One region of the Thioalkalivibrio sp. AKL10 genome, then DNA from elsewhere that is predicted to be linked to it. Evidence: predicted binding sites of a transcription regulator. Region 1 holds the regulator's gene; each other region holds the start of a gene.
The links. The regulator sigma-54, encoded in region 1, starts transcription at its own class of promoters, with help from an activator protein. The targets are predictions, from matches to a motif close to TGGCANGNTNCNTGCTT.

Region 1 (5,928 bases):
GCGACAGCGAGCGCGTGCGCATCACCATCCAGCCGCGCGACGACGAATGAACGCCACAGCCCCCAGCCCATCCGCCACACGGGCACAAACCAACGACCGCCTGATCGGACGCGAGCTGACCAAGCGCTACGGCCAGCGCACGGTGCTGGACCAGGTGGACGTCGACCTCGCGCCCGGCGAGGTGGTCGGCCTGCTGGGCCCGAACGGAGCCGGCAAGACCACCTGCTTCTACAGCCTGGTCGGGCTGATCCGCCCCAATGCCGGGCGCATCACCCTGGGCGAACGCGATATCACCCGCGCGCCCATCCACGTGCGCGCGCGCGCCGGCCTCGGCTACCTGCCGCAGGAGGCCTCGATCTTTCGCCGCCTGAGCGTGTGGGACAACCTGCAGGCCGTGCTCGAGCTGCGCCCCGGACTCGATCGCCACGAGCGCCGGCGCATTGGCGATGCGCTGATCGAGGAGTTCCAGCTCGAGACCGTGCGCCACAGCCCGGGCATCGCGCTGTCCGGCGGCGAACGCCGCCGCGCCGAGATCGCCCGCGCCCTGGCCGGGGATCCGCGCTTCATCTGTCTGGACGAGCCCTTCGCCGGGGTGGATCCGATCTCGGTGGGCGACATCCAGGACGTGATTCGGCATCTCGCCCAGCGCGGCATCGGCGTACTGATCTCCGATCACAACGTGCGCGAGACCCTCGGCATCTGCCACAGGGCCTATATTCTGAGCGAGGGACGCCTGCTCGCCGCCGGTACACCGGACGAGCTGCTGGCCGATCCCCAGGTGCGCCGGGTCTATCTCGGCGAGAACTTCCGCCTGTGAAAGCGCCCCATATGCGGCCCGGTCGGTGCACAAACCACAAGGCAGGCTTTAAGATTCCATCAATGCCAACCCTCGCCCCGCATACCCGATGCTGAAACCCGGCCTGAATCTGCAGCTGGGTCAGACGCTGACCATGACCCCGCAACTGCAGCAGGCGATCCGCCTGTTGCAGCTGTCCACGCTCGAGCTCCAGGTGGAGATCCAACAGGCGCTGGAGAGCAACCCCATGCTCGAACAGGTCGAGGACGAAGATGCCGAGGCCGACACCGAGCGCCTGAACCAGGACGGCGAGCTGGTGGAAGGCGATCGCATGGAGGCCACCACTACCAGCGACGACGTGATCCCCGAGGAACTGACGACCGACAGCCGCTGGGACGACATCTACGAGCCGGCCCCGACGCCCAACAAGGGCGTGGATGACCGCGACCCGCTGGAAAACACCAGCGACGACGACGGTGAGGGCCTGCAGGATCACCTGCTGTGGCAGCTGCATCTGAGCCATCTGACACCCCGCGACCAGCGCATCGGGGCAGCCCTGATCGACGCCATCAGCCCCGACGGCTATCTCGAGGGTGACCTGGAAACCCTGGCCGAGACCATCAGCCGAGGCGAGGATGAAACCGTCGGCGTCGACGAGGTCGAGGCAGTGCTCCACTGGATTCAGCAGTGCGACCCGCTGGGGGTCGGCGCGCGCGACCTGCGGGAGTGCCTGGAGATCCAGCTACGCGAACTGGCCCCGGACGCCCCGGCCCGCGAGGCCGCACGGGCGATCCTGGAACACGGCATGGACAGCCTGGGCAAGCGCGACTACAAGGCCCTGCAGCGCCAGTCCGGCGTACGCGACCCGGACGAACTGGCCCGCGCACTGGACCTGATCCGCACCCTGAACCCGCGCCCCGGCGCACAGATCAGCTCCGCCACCTCGGAATACGTGGTCCCGGATGTCTACGTGCGCCATAGCGCCGAGGGCTGGCGCGTGGAGCTGAATCCGGAGATCGCACCGCGTATCCGCATCAACGACCTCTACGCCGGCATGGTGCGCCAGGTCTCGGATGCCCGCGACAGCGCCTTTATGCGCGATCAGCTGCAGGAGGCACGCTGGTTCCTGAAGAGCCTGCACAGCCGCAACGACACCCTGCTGCGGGTCGCCGAGGCGATCGTCCACCGCCAGCAGGGCTTTCTCGAGCATGGCGACGTCGCGATGCAGCCATTGATCCTGCGCGACATTGCCGAGACCCTGGAGATGCACGAATCGACCATCTCGCGGGTTACCACGCAGAAATACATGCACACCCCGCGCGGGGTCTTCGAGTTCAAGTATTTCTTCTCCAGCCATGTCGGCACGAACGATGGCGGCGAGTGTTCCGCCACCGCCATCCGTGCCATGATTCGCGAATTGATTGGCGACGAACCCCCGAACAAGCCGCTCAGCGATGCCCGGCTCGCCCAGGTCCTGTCGGACCGGGGCATCAACGTAGCGCGCCGCACCGTAGCCAAGTACCGCGAGGCGATGCACATCCCTTCATCCAGCGAACGCCGGCAGATGGCCTCGATGCCCACCGGCAGCAAGTAACCAAGGAGTCCTGACCATGCAGATCAACCTGACCGGCCACCACGTGGACATCACCGACGCCCTGCGCGACTACGTCAACGAGAAGTTCGCGAAGCTGGAGCGCCACTTCGACAAGGTCATCGACGTCCACGTCGTGCTGACCCACGAGAAGACCCGGAATCAGCACAACCAGGCCGAAGCCAATCTCCAGGTCAGCGGCAATCACATCCACGCCGAGGCCTCTCACGAGGACATGTATGCCGCGATCGACGCGCTGATCGACAAAGTCGACCGTCAACTGATCAAGCACAAGGAAAAGGTCAAGGACCACCACCGCGCCGAAGGTGCCCAGCGCAACCGCGAGCAGGCCTCCTGATCCATGACGATTGCCGAGTTGATCACCTCCGAGCGCATTGGCCTGCAACCCGAGTGCTCCAGCCAGAAACGGGCCCTGGAGGCCCTGGCGGACCTCCTCGCCGGCGGAGGTGACGGCACGGGACCGGGGAGCAACGCGATCTTCGAGGCCTTGTCCGCGCGCGAAAAACTCGGATCCACCGGTCTCGGCCATGGGGTTGCGATTCCCCATGGCCGCCTGGCCGATCTCGAGGCGCCGCGCGTGGCCGTGCTGCGCCTGGAAAAGGGCGTCGACTTCGACGCCATGGATCACGAGCCGGTCGATATCCTGATCGCACTGCTGGTCCCGGAGGCCGCCACCGGCGACCATCTCGACCTGCTGGCCCAGCTCGCCCGCGGCCTGTCTCAGCCAGACACCATCGGAGCGCTGCGCCGGGCCGGGGACGCGGCGGCCCTGGAACAGGAACTCGTGCGCCGCTTCAGCGAGGACTAAGCCCGTGGAACCCGCCGCCAGCCGCGATTCCGGCGCGCAGCGTCTGCCATGAACGAGGCGCTGGGAGAAGGCGGAATCGCCCGCGACATCAACGTGGAGAGCCTGATCCAGGCCATGGGAAACCGCCTGGATCTTCGCTTCGTACACGGCGAACACGCAGCACCCGACCGCAAGCTGGTCGGCGACGACGGGGACGACCTGCCGCTGGCCGGCCATCTCAACCTGATCCGGCCCAACCGCATCCAGATCATCGGCGACTTCGAGGCCCGCTACATCTCCAGCCTCAGCGCCACCCAATGCAACGACCTGATCCTGGAGATGGCCCGCACTGGGACCACCGCGGTGATCTTCGCCGAGGACACCTGTCCGTTCTCGGAGATGCCCGACGCCCCGCAGGAGGCGCTGCCGCTAATCCTGTGCTCCAGCACCAGCAGCCACGAGATCATCTCGCTGCTGCGCTATTTCCTGCAGCAGCGCCTGGCCCATTTCGAAGTGCGCCACGGCGTGTTCATGGAGATCCTCGGGATCGGGGTGCTGATCAGCGGTGCCTCCAGCGTCGGCAAGAGCGAGGTCGCACTGGAACTAATCTCGCGCGGGCACCGCCTGATCGCCGACGATGCCCCCGAGTTCGCGCGCATTGCGCCCGACATCGTGCGCGGCCACTGCCCGGCCCTGCTCCAGGACCTGCTCGAGGTGCGCGGTCTTGGGGTGCTCAACATCCGCGCCATGTACGGCGATTCCGCGATCAAGGGCGGCAAGTACCTGCGCCTGATCATCGACCTGCGCGATCATGGCGAACCCTCGCCGGTCCCCGATGACCGGCTGAACGGGCGCCGCGGCGAGATCGATATCCTCGGCCTGCGCGTCCCCTTGATCAGCCTGCCGATCGCGCCGGGGCGCAACATCGCAGTGATGATCGAGGCGGCCGTGCGCAACCACATGCTGCACATGCAGGGCTATATCGCTGGCGACGACCTGCGCGCACGCCAGCGCCGCCAGATGAGCGGCGAGACGGAGGAGCCGCCCTACCATCGCGCGGTGCCCGCCACTACGGTCCCCAACCCGGACCCGGAGGGCTGAATCGGCCATGCGCCTGCTAATCGTCAGTGGCCTGTCCGGGTCCGGCAAGACCGTGGCCCTGCACACCCTGGAGGATGCCGGCTACTTCTGCGTCGACAACCTCCCGCTGCCGCTGCTGCCGGACCTGATCGATCAGGTCCGGCAGGGCCACTACGACACCGAGACCGACCGCCATCTGGCCGTGGGCGTGGATGTGCGCAGCGGCCTGGAGGCCCTGGAGGGGTTCTACGATCTCCTGGCGCAACTACGGGCGGACGGGGTGCAGGTGGAGGTCCTGTTCCTGCAGGCGGCCAGCGAGGTGCTGCTGCGGCGCTACCACCTGACCCGCCGGCGCCACCCGCTGGCGCGCGACGGCGTGCCACTGGTCGAGGCCATCGACCGCGAACGCGAGTGGCTGGGCCATGTGGCCGCGGAGGCCGACCTGACGGTCGACACCTCGCGCCTGTCGATGCACGATCTGGCCCGCACCCTGCGCGACCGCATAGGCGAGCGCGGAGAACACGAGCTATCCCTGCAATTCCAGTCTTTCGGCTTCAAACACGGCGCGCCGCTGGATTCCGACTTCGTGTTCGACGTGCGCTGCTTGCCCAATCCGCACTACGAAAGCGATCTGGCCGCCCTGACCGGTCGCGACCCGCCCGTGTGCGAGTTCCTTGAGCGGCACGCGGAGGTCGCGGCCATGTTCGACAGCATCCAGGGATTCCTGTCCCAGTGGCTGCCGCGCCTGCTGGACGATCACCGCAGCTACGTAACCGTCTCCATCGGCTGTACCGGCGGGCAACACCGCTCGGTGTATCTGGTGGAGCGGCTTGCGGAGGCGTGGCAGGATCGGGAACATGTTACTGTTAGCACCCGTCACCGCGAGCTGGGGAAACAGTAACCACTGGACGCGGGACGAGGGCCTTCTGGAACCCGCAATCGGAGCAGATCCATGGGCGTTGGTCTCATTCTGATCACGCATCAAAACCTGGGCGATACCCTGCTGCAGACCGCGCAGAGCATGCTCGGGGGCCTGCCCGAGGACTGCGAGTCCATGGCGATGTCCCAGAACGACGACCCCGACGAGGTCCTGGCCCGCGCCCGCGAGCGCCTGGCGACCCTCGACAGCGGCTCGGGGGTGCTCGTTCTAACCGACATGTTTGGCTCCACGCCTTCCAACGTGGCGATTCGTGTCGCCCGGGGTGCAAATGCCCGCGTGATCGCCGGCGCCAACCTGCCGATGCTCATCCGCGTGCTCAACTATCAACACCTCCCCCTGACCGAACTGGTCAACAAGGCCCTTTCGGGCGGCCATGACGGGATTCTCCTCTGCGATCAGGAGTGCAGCGATGCCGCAGCGCGTAGTCCCCATCGTTAATCGCCTGGGGATGCACGCGCGCGCCGCGGCCAAGTTCGTCAGCCTGGCCAGCAAGTTCGCCGCGGACGTCTCCGTCTCCCGCAACCAGCAGGAGGTGAATGGCAAGAGCATCATGGGCGTGATGATGCTGGCCGCCGCCCAGGGCAGCGAGATCACCATCGAGGCCGAAGGCAAGGATGCGCCGGAGGCGCTGGATGCACTCGCAGAGTTGGTTGCCGATCGTTTCGGCGAAGAGGCCTGAACCTCCGAGTCCCGCCCGCACCGGTCAACAACCA
Region 2 (5,928 bases), 500 kb from region 1:
ACCAGCACGATCGGTGCCTCCGGCGCATCCAGCAGCGTACGTTCGGCGCCGGTGGCACGTGCCACTTGGTCCAGCCAGTCGCCATCCGGCAGCATGACCGCCAGCGGCTTCTCCGGGCGCTGCTTGCGCGCGCGCAGGCGGGCCACCGCATCCTGGCGGGTCGCGTCCACCAGGAGCTGGAACCCGCCCAGACCCTTCAGCGCCAGGATCTGCCCCTCGCGCAGGGCGCTGACTGCCGCGTGCAGGGCCGCATCGCCGGTGGTGTGTTCGCTTCCGTCCGGGCCGCGCAGCGTTACCTGCGGCCCGCAGTCCGGGCAGGCCATGGCCTCCGCGTGAAAGCGCCGGTCCCCCGGGGCCTCGAACTCCGCCCGGCAGGCCGCGCACAGCGGGAATCCGTCCAGGGTGGTCTGCGAACGGTCCCAGGGCAGGGCCGTCGCTATACTCCAGCGCGGCCCGCAGGCCGTACAGGCGGTAAACGGGTAGCGGTGGCGCCGCGCCGCGGGGTCACGGATCTCGGCGCGGCAGTCGGGGCAGGGTGCACGGTCCGGTGCCAGGGCCGGCGCGCCGCCCTGCCCGGGGCCCTGAACCACGCGGAAGGTGGTATCGCCGACGGGGCGAGATGCCGTCACGGTGATCGCATCGACCCGCGCGGCCGGCGGGGCCTCCTGCTCCAGGGCCGCCCGCAGCGCGACCAGCGCCGCTTCTCGTCCCTCGGCCTCGATGACCACGCCGGACGGCGTGTTGCCCACCGAGCCGGTGATGCCGAGCCGCCGGGCCCGCTCCGCGACAAACGGCCGGAAGCCAACGCCCTGAACCCGGCCGGTGACCACCAGGTGCCAGCGCGCAGGCGACGGGGCGCGTGTCGCGGCGGCGCTCACGCCACGTCCAGGCTCCGCAGCAGGATCTGCTGGGCCTCGGGGTGGGTCTCGTCGTCCGAGGTCTCCACCTCCAGCTCGGCCCCCTCGGCGACGGTGCCGCGGGTGCCGTCCTCGAAGTGCTCGCGGAAATGCTCCGGCGTGATATGCGACAGCGCGCCCAGCCATACCCGCACCCGGGTGACCCGCTCCGCGTTGTTGTCGACCGCCACCTGCTCGATCTTGCGCATCAAATCGGCCATCAGCGAAAACTCGTGCATGCATCCTCCTCCGGGGACTCGTCGTGGTCCCGGTTGCCGGTCTCACCGGCGTCCGTGGTGCTACCCGAAGAAGCAGGCGTGGTCGTCCGCGCCGATGATCTTCAGGGCCTCATCCAGCGACGAGGTCCGGTTTCGGATCATGGCGGTGCCAGGCGAGATCCGATCGCAGCCAGAAGATCTTCCAGGCGCCCGATTTTTTGACCAGTGTGGTCTTGGCAATAGGTATCTCCAGCGTACGCCCCGAGTCGTCCCAGGCCGGCCGCCGCTCGAACAGCAGCACGCTCTGACCCTTGATGCGATAGGCAAGATCGACCTGATCCCGGAGATGCGCGGGAGGCCTGCGGCGTTCCACGAAGGCGTCGACGGCTTTTCTATCCGCTTTCGTTCGAACTCACTTAATGGCATCCATGACTCCCGAACATCAAGTCACCCAGGGAAACACATTGTCTCGGAACAAACGGGGCACCAACGTGGGCGTGGACACCGGTCCATGTCTCCCTAGCTGATGGCGTGTTTCTTCATACGGTACAGCAGGGTGTCGCGGGTCAGGCCCAGCAGGCGCGCGGCGCGCGAGCGATTGCCGCGAGTCTGTTCCAGTGCCTGGCGGATCAGTTCCATCTCCACCCGTTCCAGACTCAGGCCGTCCGGAGGGATAATCCACGGCCCGCCCGCCTGACCCGGGGGTAGCTGCATCCAGTGGTCCGGGATGTCGCCCGGCGCCACCTGCTGGCCCGGCATGAAGATCACGCAGCGCTCCACTAGGTTCTTCAGCTCGCGGACATTGCCCGGCCATGGCCACTGGGCCAGCCACCTGCGCAGCGCTGGCGCAAAGGTCGGCGGCGTCAGTCCATGGTGGGCGGCCAGCGTGTTGCGAAAGTGCTCGGTGAGCAGCGGGATATCGCCCTGGCGCAGGCGCAGCGGCGGCATCTCCAGTGGCACCACCTGCAGGCGGTAATAGAGATCAGCGCGAAACTGTCCGGCACCGACCCACGCATGCAGGTCCTGATGGGTGGCGGCGATCACGCGCACGTCCACGTGTTCGGTCGTCCCCGCGCCCAGGGGTTGGCATTCCCCGGCCTCTAGGAACCGCAGCAGCTTGGCCTGCGCCCCAGCCGGCAGCTCGGCGATCTCGTCGAGGAATAACGTGCCCCCAGCCGCTTGCTGTACCAGCCCGGTCTGGTGGGAGTTGGCACCGGTAAAGGCCCCGCGCCGGTGGCCGAACAGCTCCGATTCGACCAGTTCTGCGGGCAGGGCCGCACAGTTCAACGTTACCAGCGGCCCGTCCGGGCGTCGGCTCTGCGCATGAATGCGCCGCGCCAGTCGCTCCTTGCCGGTACCACTTTCGCCGAGCACCAACACGGTGGCATCGGTGGCCGCCACCATGCTGACCTGGCGCAGCACGGCCTGCAGTTCCGGGGAATTGCCGATGATTTCAGCACCCGTCTGATCGGATCTGGTTTCTATCCCCACCGTCCGTACCTATTCAGCCAGCCGCCGTGGCCGGCAGTTCCTGTGGATTGCCTTCAATATAGCCTGCCTAACCCCGCGAGTACTGACAAACCAGATCGCTGGCGCATGTGCGATATCACCCGTGCCCTGTGGCAAATGCCACATGCGGGTGAACCCGTTTATAGCCCCTGCGGTTACCCATCTGCCAAAAAATCATGCCAATTCATAGCGCTGCATTCGATGGCCCGCCGCTTGACCGGTTTGGCCTGGCCCTTGCTCTGATGCCTTCGATATCACGACAAGGGAGAGGTAGTAATGCTGAATGTAACGCTGCGCCGCGCACTGGCTATGGTACTGGGGGCCAGTGTACCCATGTGGCCCAGTGCGTCGTTGGCCGATGGGACGTCCGAACCAGCGGCCGTCCTTCTGCCGCCGGTGGTGATCACCGCACCGGCAATGGAAGGGCCCGGCGTGGTCACCACCGACCCACGCCAGCCACGCCTGCCGTTGCCGGCACACGATGGAGGTTCGTACCTAGCGTCCATCCCCGGTTTCGCGGTCAGCCGCAAGGGTGGCACCAGCGGTGATCCGGAGTTGCGCGGTCTGGGTGGCTCGCGGCTGGCCATCCTGCTGGACGATGACCTAATCCTTGGCGGCTGCGGCGGACGCATGGATCCGCCCACCGCCTACGCCTATCCGCAGGCCTTCGACCGCATTGAGGTGCGCAAGGGTCCCCAGACCGTGCGGTATGGCGCCAATCCCGCCGGCACGGTGCGTTTCGAGCGGGATGCCCCGGTGTTCGATGCCGACGGCGGTGTGACCGGTTTTGCCGGGATCACCGTCGGGCGCTTCGACCGTTTCGACCTGATCACCGATGTTGCCACTGGCAGCGAGCAGGGCTACATCCGCGGCATCGGCACCCTGTCCGATCAGGCCGATTACAAGGACGGCGACGGCAACACGGTGCACTCGCAGTACTCGCGCTGGAGCGGCACCGGGATCCTCGGCTGGCGGCCGGATGCCGACACCCTGGTGGAACTCACCCTCGACCGCTCGGATGCTGAGGCGGCCTACGACGACCGCGGCATGGACGGCACGCAGTTCGAGCGAACCGGCTACAGCCTAGCGCTGACGCGCGAGCGCATCACGCCGTGGTTGGATCAGGTCGAGGCCCGGGTGTTCTACAACGAGATCGACCATGTGATGGACAACTATAGCTTGCGCGAGCCGCCGAACATGCCAATGGTCAGCTACCCCGATCGCGTGACTACCGGCGCGCGCATCGCCGCCGATTTCGCCCTGCCGGGAGATATGCTCCTACACGCCGGAATCGAGCACCAGCGCAACCGGCACCGGGGCAATCGCCTGATGGGAATGGACGCTTTCGTCTGGCGCGATGTCCCGCGCCAGGATACCGCCCGATTCCGCGATACCGGCGTGTTCGCGGAACTGGAGTACCCATTCTCGGACTCCCAGCGCCTGGTCACGGGTCTGCGTGTCGACCGGTCGCGGGCTGACGCACAGGACGCCGATGGCTTCGGCGGCGCCGGGCCCGGGGAACACGACCGTACACACCAGACCAGCGGGTTTCTGCGCTACGAGGAGGATCTCCACGCGGCCCCGATACGCTGGCACGTTGGTCTCGGGCGCGCCGAGCGTGCCGCCGATTTCTGGGAACGTCGCCGCGTGTTCGACCTCGACACCGAGAATCTGACCCAGCTGGATGCGGGTTTGCAGGTTCATCACGGAGATCTGACCGGCTCGGTTGCCGTGTTCTACGGCCAGTACGACGACTACATCCTGATCGCCAACGAGGCCCCGGCTGCGCGCAACGTGGACGCCACCACCTATGGCGCCGAGATGGATCTTGCCTGGGCCATGAACTCACGTTGGACGGCGCGCGCCAGTGCCGCCTGGGTTCGCTCCAGCAACGATACGGATGGTGTGCCTCTCGCGCAGACGCCGCCGGCTGAAATGACCCTGGCCCTGGAGTACCAGTCCGGCGGGCGCTTTGCCGGGGCCCAGGTACGAGGTGTCGCACGTCAGGACCGGATTCATCCCGGCCAGGGAACCATCTACAGCCTCGACCAGGAAGAAACCCCCGGTTTTGCCACCGCCGCGATGTACGCTGGCATGGAGGTGTCCTCCGGATCGCGGGTGATGCTGGGTGTGGACAACCTGTTCGATCGCACTTACAGCGAACACATCCAGCGCGGTACGGCCGATCTCGGAGCCAGCACCCAGCCGATCAACGAGCCAGGCCGCACCCTCTGGGCGAAGTGGACCGTGGAATTTTGATCGATCGCCGGACGCGGCTCCGGCTGGTCCGGCCTTACCCAAGGAGAAAAACGATGATCCCTCTGTACCGAACGCTGAGCGGACTGGCGCTTGTGGGCCTGTTGTGCGCGGCAACCCCGGTGGCTTCCGAGCCGACCCATGACGCTGCAGAGCATGCTGCCTGCGACTGCCCGGACGGCATCAAACTCGAGGGCCAGCCGTGGGTGCGGCTGATGCCGCCGACGATGCCGAGTACTGCGGCCTATCTGACCCTGCGCAACACCACCGATCGCGACATCGAGATCGTTTCCGCTGAGTCGCCGGTGGCTGCGGTCACCGAGTTGCACGACCACGTCGAGGACGAGCACGGCGTCATGCGCATGCGCGAGGTTCCATCAATCACCATTCCTGCCAACGATCGTGTGGAGCTGCAGCCCGGCAGTTTGCATGTGATGCTGATCGATCTGTTGGAGCCGCTCGAACAAGGACAGCAGGTGCCGATCCGCCTGAAGCTGGAGGGCCTTCGCGACCTGCATCTTCAGGCCGTGGTGCGGCGGGCGGAGCGTCCCGCATCAGGCGGGCATCATCAACACTGACATGGCGGGTGTGTTCTCGGCGCTCGAATGACTGACGCTGAGCCAGAGAGGGGCTAAAGTGTGTTCGTTCCACGCCTTCGCTTCGTGCCCGGGTCCGACTATGCATATCCACCTCGACACCCCCGACCTGATGACCCGCGTGCGGCTGGAGTCGCGCTGGCGTTCGGCCGGCGCATCGGTTTCTAGCAGTCAGGCGCCGGAGCAGCCCGACCTGGTGGTAATCGACCTCGGCAGCCGTGGCGTGAAAGCGGTGTCGACCTGGCGCGAGCGCTACCCGGACGCGAAGATTCTCGCCTTTGGCCCGCACGTGGAAGGGGCGATGCTCAAGGCGGCGCGCCAGGCGGGCGCCGACGAGGTTGTGGTCCGTGGCAAGGTGGCCGACCGGGTCGCAGCCAAGCTGGGGGGTGATCGCGCCTGAAGGTACTCGGGCCCCGCAATCCGGGGCCCGCGTTCACGCCGTGGTCGCGCGAC
Region 3 (5,928 bases), 570 kb from region 1:
TGCCACCGACGCGCTGGAATTCCTGATCGCCGGCGCCAGCACCGTGGGCGTGGGCACGGGCCTGTTCTACGACGCACTGTGCCTGCCGAAGATCCTGCACGGCATCAGCGACTACATGGACCGCCACGGCTACACCCACGTGCGCGACCTGACCGGCACCCTGCAACTGAACGGTGCCGTCTCCGCCTGCGCCCCGCCTGCTCCGCAGGATCCCACCACCTGAAAGGCCGGTTCACTAAAGAGCCTGTTGACCACGAAGGACACGGAGAAAGGCGCCAATTTTTCAGAGGGGTAGGATGCGTTGAGCCATGCGAAACGCATCGGGGCCGAGCCACCCCGTGTGGCCGATGCGTTTCGCATGGCTCATCTGCATCCTACCCGTAACAAGACGATCCCTGGTTTTCTCCGTGTCCTCCGTGATCTCTGGGGTTAAATCGCCCTTGCCCTTCTTCGTGCCTTCGCGGTGAAAAGACCTACTCGTCGTCGAGGCCGAGTTCCTGGATCTTGCGGGTGAGGGTGTTGCGGCCCCACCCAAGCAGGGCGGCCGCCTGCTGGCGGTGACCACCGGTCGCGTTCAGGGCCTCGCGGATCACCGTGCGTTCCATCTGCGGCAGGACCGAGCCCAGCAGGTCGTGATCGCCGCGCTGCCAGTGCTGGCGGGCGACCTGGGCGAGTTCGGCGGTCCAGTCCCGCGGGCCGGCAGCGACACGGACCGGGGCACTCCCGGGCTCGGCACGGCTCTCGGTCGGCTGGTGCAACTCGGCCGGCAGGTCATCCAGGTGCACCTCGCGGCCCGACGCCATCACGGTGAGCCAGCGGCAGGTGTTTTCCAGCTGGCGGACGTTCCCCGGCCACGGCAGGCGCTGCAGCTCCGCGACCACCTCGGGGCGCATGGTCTTGGCCTCCACCCCCAGTTCCTGAGCGACTTCGGCCATGAAGTGCTGTACCAGCAACGGGATATCCTCCGGCCGCTCGCGCAGGGAGGGCACGTGGATGCGGATCACGTTCAGGCGGTGGAACAGATCCTCGCGGAACAAGCCCGCGCGGACGCGTTCTTCCAGGTCCTGGTGGGTCGCGGCGATGATGCGCACGTCCACCCGGATCGGGGTATGGCCGCCCACACGGTAGAACGTGCCATCGGACAGCACCCGCAACAGACGCGTCTGCAGGTCGAACGGCATATCGCCGATCTCGTCGAGGAACAGGGTGCCGCCATCGGCCTGCTCGAAGCGGCCCTTGCGACTCTGGTTGGCCCCGGTGAACGCGCCGCGTTCGTGACCGAACAGTTCGCTTTCCAGGAGATCCTTGGGGATGGCTGCGGTGTTCAGCGCGATCAACGGCTGGTCGGCGCGCGGGCTGTGCTGGTGCAGGGCCCGCGCGACCAGCTCCTTGCCGGTACCGGACTCGCCATTGATCAGCACGGTGATATTGCTGCGCGAGAGCCGCCCGATGGCACGGAACATCTCCTGCATGGCCGGGGCCTCGCCGATGATCGGGGTCTCCTCGATCTCGGGACCGGCGGGGCCGTTCTCCTGCCCGGCACGGCGCGCCTCCAGCGCGCGCTGCACCAGGGCCACGGCCTCGTCCACGTCGAACGGCTTGGGCAGGTACTCGAAGGCCCCGGTCTGGTAGGCGCCCACCGCGCTCTCCAGATCGGAGAAGGCGGTCATGATGATGACCGGCGGCGGATCCGGGCGGGTCTGCATGCGGGCGAGGAAATCCAGCCCGTTCAGGCCCGGCATGCGGATGTCGGCGACGATGGTGTCCGGGACCGGATCCCGCTCGAGCGCCGCCCAGGCAGCGTCCGCGGTCTCGAAGCCGCGCACGGCGATCGCGTGACGCTGGAGGGCGCGTTCCAGCACCCAGCGGATCGAGTCGTCGTCGTCAATGATCCAGACGATGGGTTCCATCAGTGCGTCTCCTCCCGGCCCTGGGGGGAATCAATAGGAAGCAGGATGTCGAATGAGGTCGCCCCCGGGCGCGAATGGCATTCGATCAAGCCGTCATGCAGCTGGATCAGGCTCTGGGCAATCGGCAGCCCCAGCCCGGTGCCCTCGGCGCGCCCGGTGACCATCGGGAAAAAGATGCGTTCGCGGATCTCCTCCGGGATGCCGGGGCCGTTGTCGCGCACACTCAGTTTGGCCACCAGCCGGTGGCGCTTCCCGGAGATCGTGTACTGGCGCAGGATCCGCGAGCTCAGGGTGATCTGCCCCCCGTCTTCCAGTGCATGCACCGCGTTCTGCACCAGGTTGAGGATGGCCTGCACCAGCATGTCGCGATCCGCCTGCACGTCGGGAATACTGGGGTCGTAGTCGCCGCGGATCTTCAGCCCCAGCGGCAGTTGCACGCTGACCAGGCCCCGGACGTGCTCCAGGACCTCGTGCAGATTGACGGCCTCGCGCCGCGGCATGTTGTTCGGCCCCAGCATGCGGTCGACCAGGCTGCGCAGGCGGTCCGCCTCGCGAATGATGATCTGGGTGTATTCCTTGAGGCCCGAGTCGTCCAGCTCGCTGGCGAGCAACTGCGCCGCGCCGCGCAGCCCGCCCAACGGGTTCTTGATCTCGTGCGCCAGCCCGCGCGTCACTGCACGGGTGATCGCCTGCTGCTTCTGCAACTGTTCCTCGCGGCTGATGCGCTCGTGGCGGTCGATGGCGTTCAGTTCGAACAGCAGCTGGCCTGGCCGCTCGCCGGCGGCGTGCAGTGGCGTGATGATCACGTCGGCCAGGAAGCTGTCGGCTCGGAGGGGCTCCATCTGACGGGCACGCAGCGTGATCGGCTGATCCAGGGTCAGCGCCGAACGCAGGCGGTTGGCCAGATTCCGGTCCAGCTTGAGCCATTGCCCCAGTCCGTGACCGACGATGCGTTCGCGGCTAAGCCCGAGCAGGACCTCGGCCGCACTGTTCAGGCTCAGCAGGCGCAGTTCCGCATCGGTCACCAGCACGGCCGTGGAGAGGTCGTCCCACCAGGGCGGGGTGGTCATACCGGGATTGGCAGCGGGCGTAGTCATCGAAAGGCCTCAAGCAGGAATCGCGCCAAGCGAAAATCGCCGGGCGGGACGCTGAAGCCGAGGGCTGCGTCACACCAGAAGCCTGGCCGCCGACACCCTTGAAACCGAAACGCCCCAGAGTGGTGCAATAATAGCACCACTCTGGGGCGTCAACCGCACCACTTCGGTGCGCTATGCGAGTGCCGGCGTCAATTCGGGCCAGGCGTCACCGGCTGCGGCGCCCGGGGAGCCTGCGGTGCCTGCGGTGCCTGCGGTGCTCCGCCCGACGGAAACTGCTGGGGCCGTTGCTGCTGTTGCTGACTGCGCGGGATGGCCATGCGCAGCACGTTGAACTCGATGGTATCGCTGGCGCCCAGTTCCTGACCCGACTCGTCCACGACCCGCGCCTGCAGGGTATAGGCACCGCGGCTCAGGCCCTGGAAGGTCGCGCTCGTCGAGGCCCCCTCGCCGGCAGCCTCCCCGTCCAGCAACCAGACCACACGGTGACCGGCATCGGCGTCAAGCGCCGGTTCAATCTCGAGCTCCGCGGTCACATTGCCATCGTTCGCCCGCACGCCCTCGCCATCCCCCGGCCGCGCGATGGCGACCCGCTGGTAGGCACCCTCCGCTTCGGGCTGACCGCGCGGGCGCACGGGGCGCTCGAGGATCTCGCGCGCGCCCTCCAGCGGCACGCCCCGCATCGGCTCACGCACATCGACCGATTCGCTACGGCTCCCCTCGGGGGGGCGGTCGCCGAAGTGGACATTGCCTTGATCGTCGGTCCAGCGATAGACGTCGGCACTCAGGAGCGCAGGGGCGAGAAGGGCGGCCAGGGGCAGCGCCAGCCAGACAGCGATTCGGAACATGGGCTTTCCTCCTTGGAAGGCACGGATCCACGACCCCGCCTCGTTGTGTTTGCGAACGACTGGCCCAGGCGCCCCGCACGTCAGCGCGGGCCGGCTGGGCCCTCAAGCCGCGGCGCGAACCCAGATACCCTGCAAGCGAGCCGCTTCTGCCTGAAGGGCTGCCAGCCGTTCGCGCTCGGTGCGCCCATTAGCCCCGGCCTCCAGTGCGGCAAGCCAGTCGTCCAGCGCAGCCAGGCGCAGCAGGGTTGGCGCCGCCCCTCGCTCGATGGCGGTCAACGGCCGCCGTCCGTTATATCCGGACAGCAACGCCCGGTAGCCCTCGGCATCCGGCCGCCCCGCGTCATCCACGGCGACCGCCAGGGCGAGCCGTGCGACCTGCCAGAAGGCCGGCACCGGCGCGGGCGGGAGGACCAGATCGGCCAGGCCGGCGCCCTCCGGATAGATGCGGACCGTCTGCCAGACGCTTCCCGCCAGCGGCAGGTCCTCGAAACGGTACAGCCCCTGATGGTGCAGCTCGGTATCCAGGATCGTCCGCGATTCGGCATCCAGCGAAGACGTGATTGTGTCCGCACGCTCACGCATCCTCTGCTGCAGCACGCCGCGGCGGTAGCCGTCTCCAGCGGGCAGGGCGCCGGCCGTGTGGCGGCCCTGCCAGTCGGCCGCGCGCTCGCCCAGGGCCTCCAGGCTGCCAGGCCCCTCGGCCGCGACCGTGCCCTGAATGGCCTGGCCACGCTCGAGCACCAGGACCACCTGCCCGGCCGCATCATCCGTACCCCGGCCGATCACGCGGCCACAGCCAGCAGGGACCTCGGCGACGGCCTGCTCCAGGGCCGGCGCCGCGGCGGCCGGCAGGCGCAGGCACTGCACCGGCCGGCCGTCGAGTTCCGGCCCCTCGGGACCGACCGTCAGTGCCAGATCGGCAAGCTCGCCGCAGCGCTGAATTTCGGATTCGTTCATTACCATCGGAAAATCACCCAGGACGGGGGTACAAAGTCGGGATCCAGCTCGTTGCGGCGACCATCCAGCGTGCCATCGCCGGTGGTATCAATCAGGTAGTAGGTCGGGCCGACCGCGGGCGTAACCTCGACCATGACCAGCTCGCCGCCCATGCGGTACTCGCGCCGCGTCTCGCCATCGCGCTCGATAATGATGATGTCGGCCTCTTCCAGGGAGCGCTGCTCGCGGGCGCGCTCGTCCAGCACCGGGGGCGGCGGATCGGCGGCCTCGTCCAGTTCCGGCGGCGGCGGGGCATCCCCCCACTCGCGGTCTTCCTGCGCCAGCGCCGAACCGGGCACCAGCAGCAGGGCCGCCAGCAGCGAAAGGGGCAGGCTCAGGCGGGTCGGGGTCATCGTCACAGCTCCATCAGTCGTTTCTTTTCTTCCGCGGACGGCTCGAAGCTGCGCGTCTCGTAGTGCTCGAAAATCGCGCTCACCACATCCTCCGGCGAATCTACCAACGAGTATAGCTGCAGGTCCTCCTCGTCGATGGTGCCCTGTTCCACCAGGGTATCCTGGAACCAGTCGAGCAGCCCCTTCCAGAACTCGCTGCCCACGAGGACCACGGGGATACGCCGAGTCTTGCCGGTCTGCACCAGCGTCAGGATCTCCGCCAGCTCGTCCAGTGTGCCAAAGCCGCCCGGCAGGACCACGTAGGCGGATGCATACTTCACGAACATCACCTTGCGCGAAAAGAAGTGGCGAAAACCGAGCCCGATGTCCTGATAGGGATTGGAACTTTGCTCGTGGGGCAGCTGGATGTTCAGGCCGATGCTGGGCGAGTGCCCGGCGAAGGCGCCCTTGTTGGCCGCCTCCATGATGCCCGGCCCGCCACCGCTGACCACCGCAAAGCCGGCATCCGACAACTGGCGCGCGGTCGTCTCGCCCAGCTGGTAATAGCGATGTTCCGGGGGAAAGCGTGCAGAACCAAAGATGCTGACCGAGGGCTTGATGTGCGCCAGGCGCTCGAAGCCCTCCACGAACTCCGCCATGATCTGGAAGATCTTCCAGCTTTCGCGGGTCAGGGCAGAGTCATCAATCGGACGCAGGCCCGGGTGTTCGGCACGTTCACGGTTGTTCA
Region 4 (5,928 bases), on a different contig from region 1:
GGGCGGACTGGTTCGCCAGATCCACCGCCAGCACCACCGCCACGCCGATGATCACACCGACCAGCGTCAGCACCCGCTGCAGCGGCCGCCGACGCCAGTCGCGCAGCCACGCACGCAGAACGAGACCGCTCACGCCGGCGACCCCTCCACCGATTCCGGAGGCTGAAGGACCCCGTCGCGCATCGTCAGCACCCGATCCAGTCGCCCCGCCAGTTCATTGCTGTGGGTCACCAGCAACAAGGAACACCCGGTCGCCCGTACTTGCTCCAGCAGCAGCCCGAATATCGTCTCGCCAGTGCGCGAGTCGAGGTTCCCGGTCGGCTCGTCGGCGAGGATCAGCGCCGGCTCGTGCACCAGCGCCCGCGCGATCGCGACCCGCTGCTGCTCGCCACCCGACAGCGCCTCCGGATACCGCTCACCCTTGTCCCCCAGCCCTACCGCCGTCAGCTGGCGTCCGGCGCGCTCGCGGCGGGCGGCCGCATCGGCCTGCGTTGCCAGCTCCAGCGGCAGCATCACGTTCTCCAGCACCGTCAGCGTCGGAATCAGATGGAACGACTGGAACACGATCCCCACGCGGGCCCGGCGCAGCCGCGTGCGTGCCGCCTCGTCCAGCCCCGCGAGCGCCTCGCCCGCCAGATGCACCGCGCCGCGATCCGCCGCCTCCAGCCCGGCCGCCAGATGCAGCAGGGTGGACTTGCCACTCCCGCTCTCGCCCACGATCGCCACGCGCTCGCCGGGGGCCAGCTCGAAGTCCACACCGTGCAGCACCTCGCCCTCGCCGGGGTAGGCAAACGCCACATCGGTCAGAGACAGCACCACGCCTTCTACCGAGCCTTGTTGCTCCATCGCAGACACCTTTTCAATCACACGAATCTTCGCCTGCGAGCAGGCTCCTACACGGCAGGAAAAGCCCACCGTAGGAGCCTGCTCGCAGGCGAACAGCGCTCACCGAACGCCCCACACGTTCCAGCCCATCACAGACCATGAAGACTAGATGAATGTTTCAAAATGCCACACAAGCGGTTGATTGAGGCCCGGCATCCGTTAGAATAAGCGCCATCTCCACACACGGGAACGCGCCTTGACACGCCGATCAAGCAGCCGATCACGCAGCCGATCTATCTGCGCCTAGCGGCAAGCGTCCGTTCCCTAACCGGTCGCTTCCCGTCAGGCCTCTTTGATCAAAGAGCCGGGAACGGCCGGGCCCCGCCCGACCCGAACCTGCACCATTCACCGCATTCGTGCGGCGCCGCGATGGCCTGTGCCCGTGCACAGTCCGCGCGCTGCCCCGATGCCGCCGGGAGAAGGGCATGGAGCTTCACCTCGAGCAGTCCATCATCGAGCTGAAGGAGCTGTTGCGTCTGGACGACCGCGACGGGCTCCACGAACTGCTCGACTACATGCGCGTGCAGGATATCGCCCACGCGCTGATGGAGCTGGGCGAGGAAGACCTCATCGCCGTCTTCAACCTGCTGCCCCCCGGGCGCAAGGCGGACGTCTTTGCCTACCTCGACACCGGGCACCAGATCCGCCTGCTGGAGGCCTCCCCGCGCGAGGACGCCCGCTTCATCCTCTCCGAGATGGAGGCGGACGATCTCACCGCCCTGCTGCAGACCCTGGACCCGGACACCCTGCGCGGCTACCTGCGCCTGCTGCCGTTTCGCGCGATCCGCCGCGCGCTCAAGCAGCTCAACTACCCGGAGGACTCGGTCGGCCGCGTGATGTCGCCGGATGTCGTCGCGGTGGACCCGGACTGGACACTCAAGCGCGCCCTGGCCTTCATCCGCCGCAACGCGGACGAGCACTCCAACAACGTGATCTTCGTGGTCGATCAGGACCGCGTGCTGCTGGCCGCCATACCCATCCGCCACTTCCTGCGCGCCAGCGCCGACAGTCCGGTGCGCGAACTGCTGAGCGAAGCCGACCCGATCACCATCGCGGTCTCCGAACACGCGGTGGAGGCCGCCCGCCGCATCCAGCACTACGACCTGGAGAGCCTGCCGGTGGTCGGCGAGATCGGCGAACTGCTGGGCGTGGTCACAGTGGACGACGTGATGGACCTGATCGAGGCCGAGTCCACCGAGGACTTCCACAAGCTGGGCTCGGTGGGCACCCTGCCGCTGTCCCCGCAGGAGGCCAGCCCGTTCCTGCTCTATCGCAAGCGCATCGGCTGGCTGCTGGGCCTAGTCGCCTTCAACACCATCGGCGCGCTGATGATCTCCCAGTACGAGGACATCATCGAGGCGGTGGTGGTGCTGGTGTTCTTCCTGCCGCTGCTGATCGCCTCCGGCGGTAACGCCGGCGCGCAAAGCTCCACGCTGATGGTGCGCGCCATGGCCACCGGCGAGGTCACGGCCAGGGACTGGCTCCGGCTTTGGGCCAAGGAAATGGGCGTATCCCTGACCCTCGGACTCAGCATGGGTGTGGCGGTATCGCTGGTCGGGCTGTGGCGCGGCGGGCCGGAGATCGCGCTGCTGGTCGCGCTGTCGATGACCATCATCGTTACCGTGGCCAGCATCCTCGGCATGCTGCTGCCGGTGGTCCTGAACAAGTTCCGCCTCGATCCGGCGACCGCCAGCGTACCGCTGGTCACCTCGCTCGCCGACATCGGCGGTATCCTCATCTACTTCACGCTGGCCACGGCCCTGCTCGGCCTGGCAATCCCATAGGACCTCCCGGATGAGCCCCACGGAACCGGATCTCGACACCCTGCCGCAGGCCCTGCAGACCGCGCTGACCGCGCCCACCGCCGAGGCGCTGAAGAGCCTGTGCGCCGAGCACGCGGCGCCGGATCTCTCCGACGCCCTGGAGGCCCTGCCAGCCCAACAGATGGAGGCCTTCTTCCAGCGCCTGGATGTCGAGTGCACGGCGGATATCTACGCTCACCTGGAATCGGATCACCAGTCGCGCGTGTTTCAGGCGCTGGACGACGAGCACGCCAGCCGCCTGGTCGCGGCCCTGTCCTACGACGACGCGGTCTCGGTGATCGACGGGCTGGAGGACGAACAGGCCGAATCCCTGCTCGAGACCCTCCCGGACGAAGACCAGGAGGCCCTGGAGACCCTGCTCGGCTACCCGGAGGAGAGCGCCGGGCGCCTGATGACGCCCGAGTTCGCCACGGTCCAGCCGGACTGGTCGGTGGCCGAGGCCATGGATCACCTGCGCGAACAGAGCGACCTGGCCGAGACCATCAACACCATCTTCGTGGTCACGCCCACGGGCGAACTGCTCGGCTGGGTGCGCCTGAAGGGGCTGCTGCTGTCGCGTCCCACCACCAGCGTGCGCGAGCGCATGAACACCGATGTCGTCAGCATCAGTGCGGAGGAAGACCGCGAAGAGGCCGCCCACCGCATCAGCCACTACGATCTGGACGTCCTCCCGGTGGTCGACGACAACGGTCACCTGCTGGGCATCATCACCGTCGACGACGTGATGGACGTGCTGCGCGCCGAGACCACCGAGGACTTCCACCGCATGGCCGCGGTGGGCGACGTCGTGCTCTCCCTGCGCGATGCCAGCATGCAACTGCTCTACCGCAAGCGCATCGGCTGGCTGGTGATCCTGGTCGCCGTGAACATCCTCTCCGGCCTGGCCATCGCCCACTTCGAGGCCGCCATCGAGACCGTCGTCGCACTGATCTTCTTCCTGCCCATGGTCATCGCCTCCGGCGGTAACGCCGGCGCCCAGGCCTCCACCCTGGTCGTGCGCTCGCTCGCCACCAACGACATCAAGCCCCAGGACTGGTGGCGCCTGGGCGGCAAGGAGATCCTGGTCGCCTCCGCCCTCGGCGCCACCCTGGCCGGCGCCATCTGGCTTTCCGGCAACTGGCTCGGCAGCCTCGAGGTCGCCAACGCCATCGCACTCGGCATGTTCCTGGTCGTCCTGTTCGGCTCCCTGTTCGGCCTGCTGCTGCCGTTCACCCTCACCCGCTTCGGGGTGGACCCGGCCGTTGCCAGCGCTCCGCTCATCACCTCCGTCGTCGACGTCGTCGGCATCACCATCTACTTCGCCACCGCCGTCGCCATCCTCGGCCTCTGACTCCCAACGGTCTGTTACCGCAGCCCTTGTGGGAGCGGGCTTGCCCGCGAAGCCCCTGCCAACGCGTAATCCACCCCGTCGCACCAACCATCCCACAACGAAGAGCCAGCATCTCCCAGGTGACAAAACCCCAAACCCAACTGACCACCCGCGTCACTTCGGGTGACCATTTTTGTCACGTGACACAGCCGAACCCCCGGTTGCCGTGACTGAGACCGCAGACCGAATCGCCGCAGGGCGCCGTTTCTGCGGATTCCCCTGTTCCTGGCACACCCATTGCATCTACCCGGACAGCTGCCCACGGGGCGGCCGGGCCGCAGGCCCCGCTTTCATCACATCAAGGGAGTATCACCATGCATCAAGCCATGCGTACCGGAATCAACAAGCCGAAGGCCCAGCAGGGCTTTACGCTGATCGAACTGATGATCGTGGTTGCGATCATCGGCATCCTGGCCGCTATCGCGATTCCGCAGTATCAGGACTATGTGGCTCGCTCTCAGATGAGCACCGCTTACTCCGAAATCAATACGTATCGGACCGCGATTGAAGAGCGTCTAGCTCGGGGAACCGACACCGACATGACCGACACCGATCATCTCGACGAAATTGGCTACAGCCAATCTAATTTGGCCGCCGGCGCCCCAACCGGTTCAATTGCAACCGACGGCACCGGCACCATCATCATGACTCTTGACGGCGCGGCCGCTGCGGCTATTAACGAGGCCACTATTGAACTGGAACGCGATGTCAACGGCAACTGGACGTGCGAGATTGACAACCGTCCTGGTGGCTGGAAAGAATCCTATCTTCCGGGCTCCTGCACTGAAGCCTAACATTAAGGCACAAAGGCACCTACTTAGGGTGCCTTTTGAGCCCCGGCCTAAGCCGGGGCTTTTTTGTTAGAGCGATACTGGCGCGAGGCGCTCATCTGACCCTTCGGGCCACGACTATCGGACAATCACTTGGTCGGGTGCACCACCAATGAAACCCATTTTTTAGATTGACTTGGTTCGAATTTTGCAAGATTTCTGGACGATTCTAAAGCAATGCGAGATCCGGACATGCCCCCAAAACACAGCACCCATGGATTTACCCTCATCGAACTTATGATTGTCGTTGCGATCATCGGCATCCTGGCCACCATCGCAATCCCGCTGTATCAGGATTATGTCGCACGCAGCCAGATCCACTCAGCACTCTACGAAATCTCCGGTCTCAAGACTGCCGTCGAAGATACACTCGCGCGTGGCCAGGTCACAAGCGCCGACTCCCCCGACATGGCGGATCTGGGCGTACCGGGTGCGGCACCGTCCGACCAGACCGTCGACACCTCTTTCGGTCAAATATCAAAGGATAACGACGCGGCTGGCAATGGAACCGAGTTCGTCCTCACCATGACCCTTGGCGAAGGCGCGAACGCCCGCATGGGTCCAGGCGTCAATGGTGTCATGCTGTCACTGCGCCGGCAGCCCAATGGCCAATGGTTATGTGAAATCGCGGACACTCCAGCCGGATGGAAAGAAAGCTTTACTCCATCCGGGTGCAGCGAAGTCTAAGCCTTCCGGGACACCCACGTTCCTAATTGTTGGGTAATCAATCCTCTGGGACACCCACTTTGCGGGAATCCACTTCTGGGACACCCGGCCTTCTGGGACACCCACTTTCTTCACCCGGCCCCTGCGAAGGCAGGAATCCACTTCTGGGACACCCACTTTGTTGACATACGAAGGCAGGAATCCACTTCTGGGACACCCACTTTGTTGACATAAGCCGGATTCGCCGAAGCAATCGGCCGCAAGCCCCGCGTCTGCAGCCCGTCCCTCACGCCAACCGATTTCTCGGACGGTTGCGCCAAGGTACGATTGACCATCTACATGGTCAGGGGAGTGC

Region 2: a site for sigma-54 is predicted at 2,847-2,863, ahead of G333_RS0104025 (TonB-dependent copper receptor). Genes of this name have one in related genera too.
Region 3: a site for sigma-54 is predicted at 3,019-3,035, ahead of glnL (nitrogen regulation protein NR(II)). Genes of this name have one in related genera too.
Region 4: a site for sigma-54 is predicted at 4,304-4,320, ahead of G333_RS0106790 (pilin). Genes of this name have one in related genera too.

Annotation. Positions count from the first base shown of each region.
Region 1 covers NZ_KB907142.1:327,764-333,691, forward strand. Annotated here, with positions in the region: gene lptA (lipopolysaccharide transport periplasmic protein LptA) at 1-50, shown strand, start outside; gene lptB (LPS export ABC transporter ATP-binding protein) at 47-817, shown strand; gene G333_RS0101605 (RNA polymerase factor sigma-54) at 906-2,390, shown strand; gene hpf (ribosome hibernation-promoting factor, HPF/YfiA family) at 2,407-2,745, shown strand; gene G333_RS0101615 (PTS sugar transporter subunit IIA) at 2,749-3,216, shown strand; gene hprK (HPr(Ser) kinase/phosphatase) at 3,265-4,296, shown strand; gene rapZ (RNase adapter RapZ) at 4,304-5,176, shown strand; gene G333_RS0101630 (PTS sugar transporter subunit IIA) at 5,228-5,653, shown strand; gene G333_RS0101635 (HPr family phosphocarrier protein) at 5,625-5,894, shown strand.
Region 2 covers NZ_KB907142.1:831,763-837,690, forward strand. Annotated here, with positions in the region: gene hypF (carbamoyltransferase HypF) at 1-878, opposite strand, end outside; gene G333_RS0104010 (hydrogenase maturation nickel metallochaperone HypA) at 875-1,135, opposite strand; gene G333_RS14220 (DUF3024 domain-containing protein) at 1,245-1,487, opposite strand; gene G333_RS0104020 (sigma-54-dependent Fis family transcriptional regulator) at 1,634-2,566, opposite strand; gene G333_RS0104025 (TonB-dependent copper receptor) at 2,900-4,882, shown strand; gene G333_RS0104030 (copper chaperone PCu(A)C) at 4,936-5,457, shown strand; gene G333_RS0104035 (response regulator transcription factor) at 5,558-5,875, shown strand; gene G333_RS0104040 (acyl-CoA desaturase) at 5,909-5,928, opposite strand, start outside.
Region 3 covers NZ_KB907142.1:901,829-907,756, reverse strand. Annotated here, with positions in the region: gene G333_RS0104355 (dihydroorotate dehydrogenase) at 1-223, shown strand, start outside; gene ntrC (nitrogen regulation protein NR(I)) at 474-1,910, opposite strand; gene glnL (nitrogen regulation protein NR(II)) at 1,910-3,007, opposite strand; gene G333_RS0104340 (DUF4124 domain-containing protein) at 3,196-3,852, opposite strand; gene G333_RS0104335 (hypothetical protein) at 3,955-4,809, opposite strand; gene G333_RS0104330 (DUF2782 domain-containing protein) at 4,809-5,201, opposite strand; gene G333_RS0104325 (TIGR00730 family Rossman fold protein) at 5,204-5,928, opposite strand, start outside.
Region 4 covers NZ_KB907143.1:210,333-216,260, reverse strand. Annotated here, with positions in the region: gene G333_RS0106810 (ABC transporter permease) at 1-133, opposite strand, end outside; gene G333_RS0106805 (ABC transporter ATP-binding protein) at 130-846, opposite strand; gene mgtE (magnesium transporter) at 1,311-2,669, shown strand; gene mgtE (magnesium transporter) at 2,680-4,038, shown strand; gene G333_RS0106790 (pilin) at 4,392-4,871, shown strand; gene G333_RS0106785 (pilin) at 5,085-5,594, shown strand.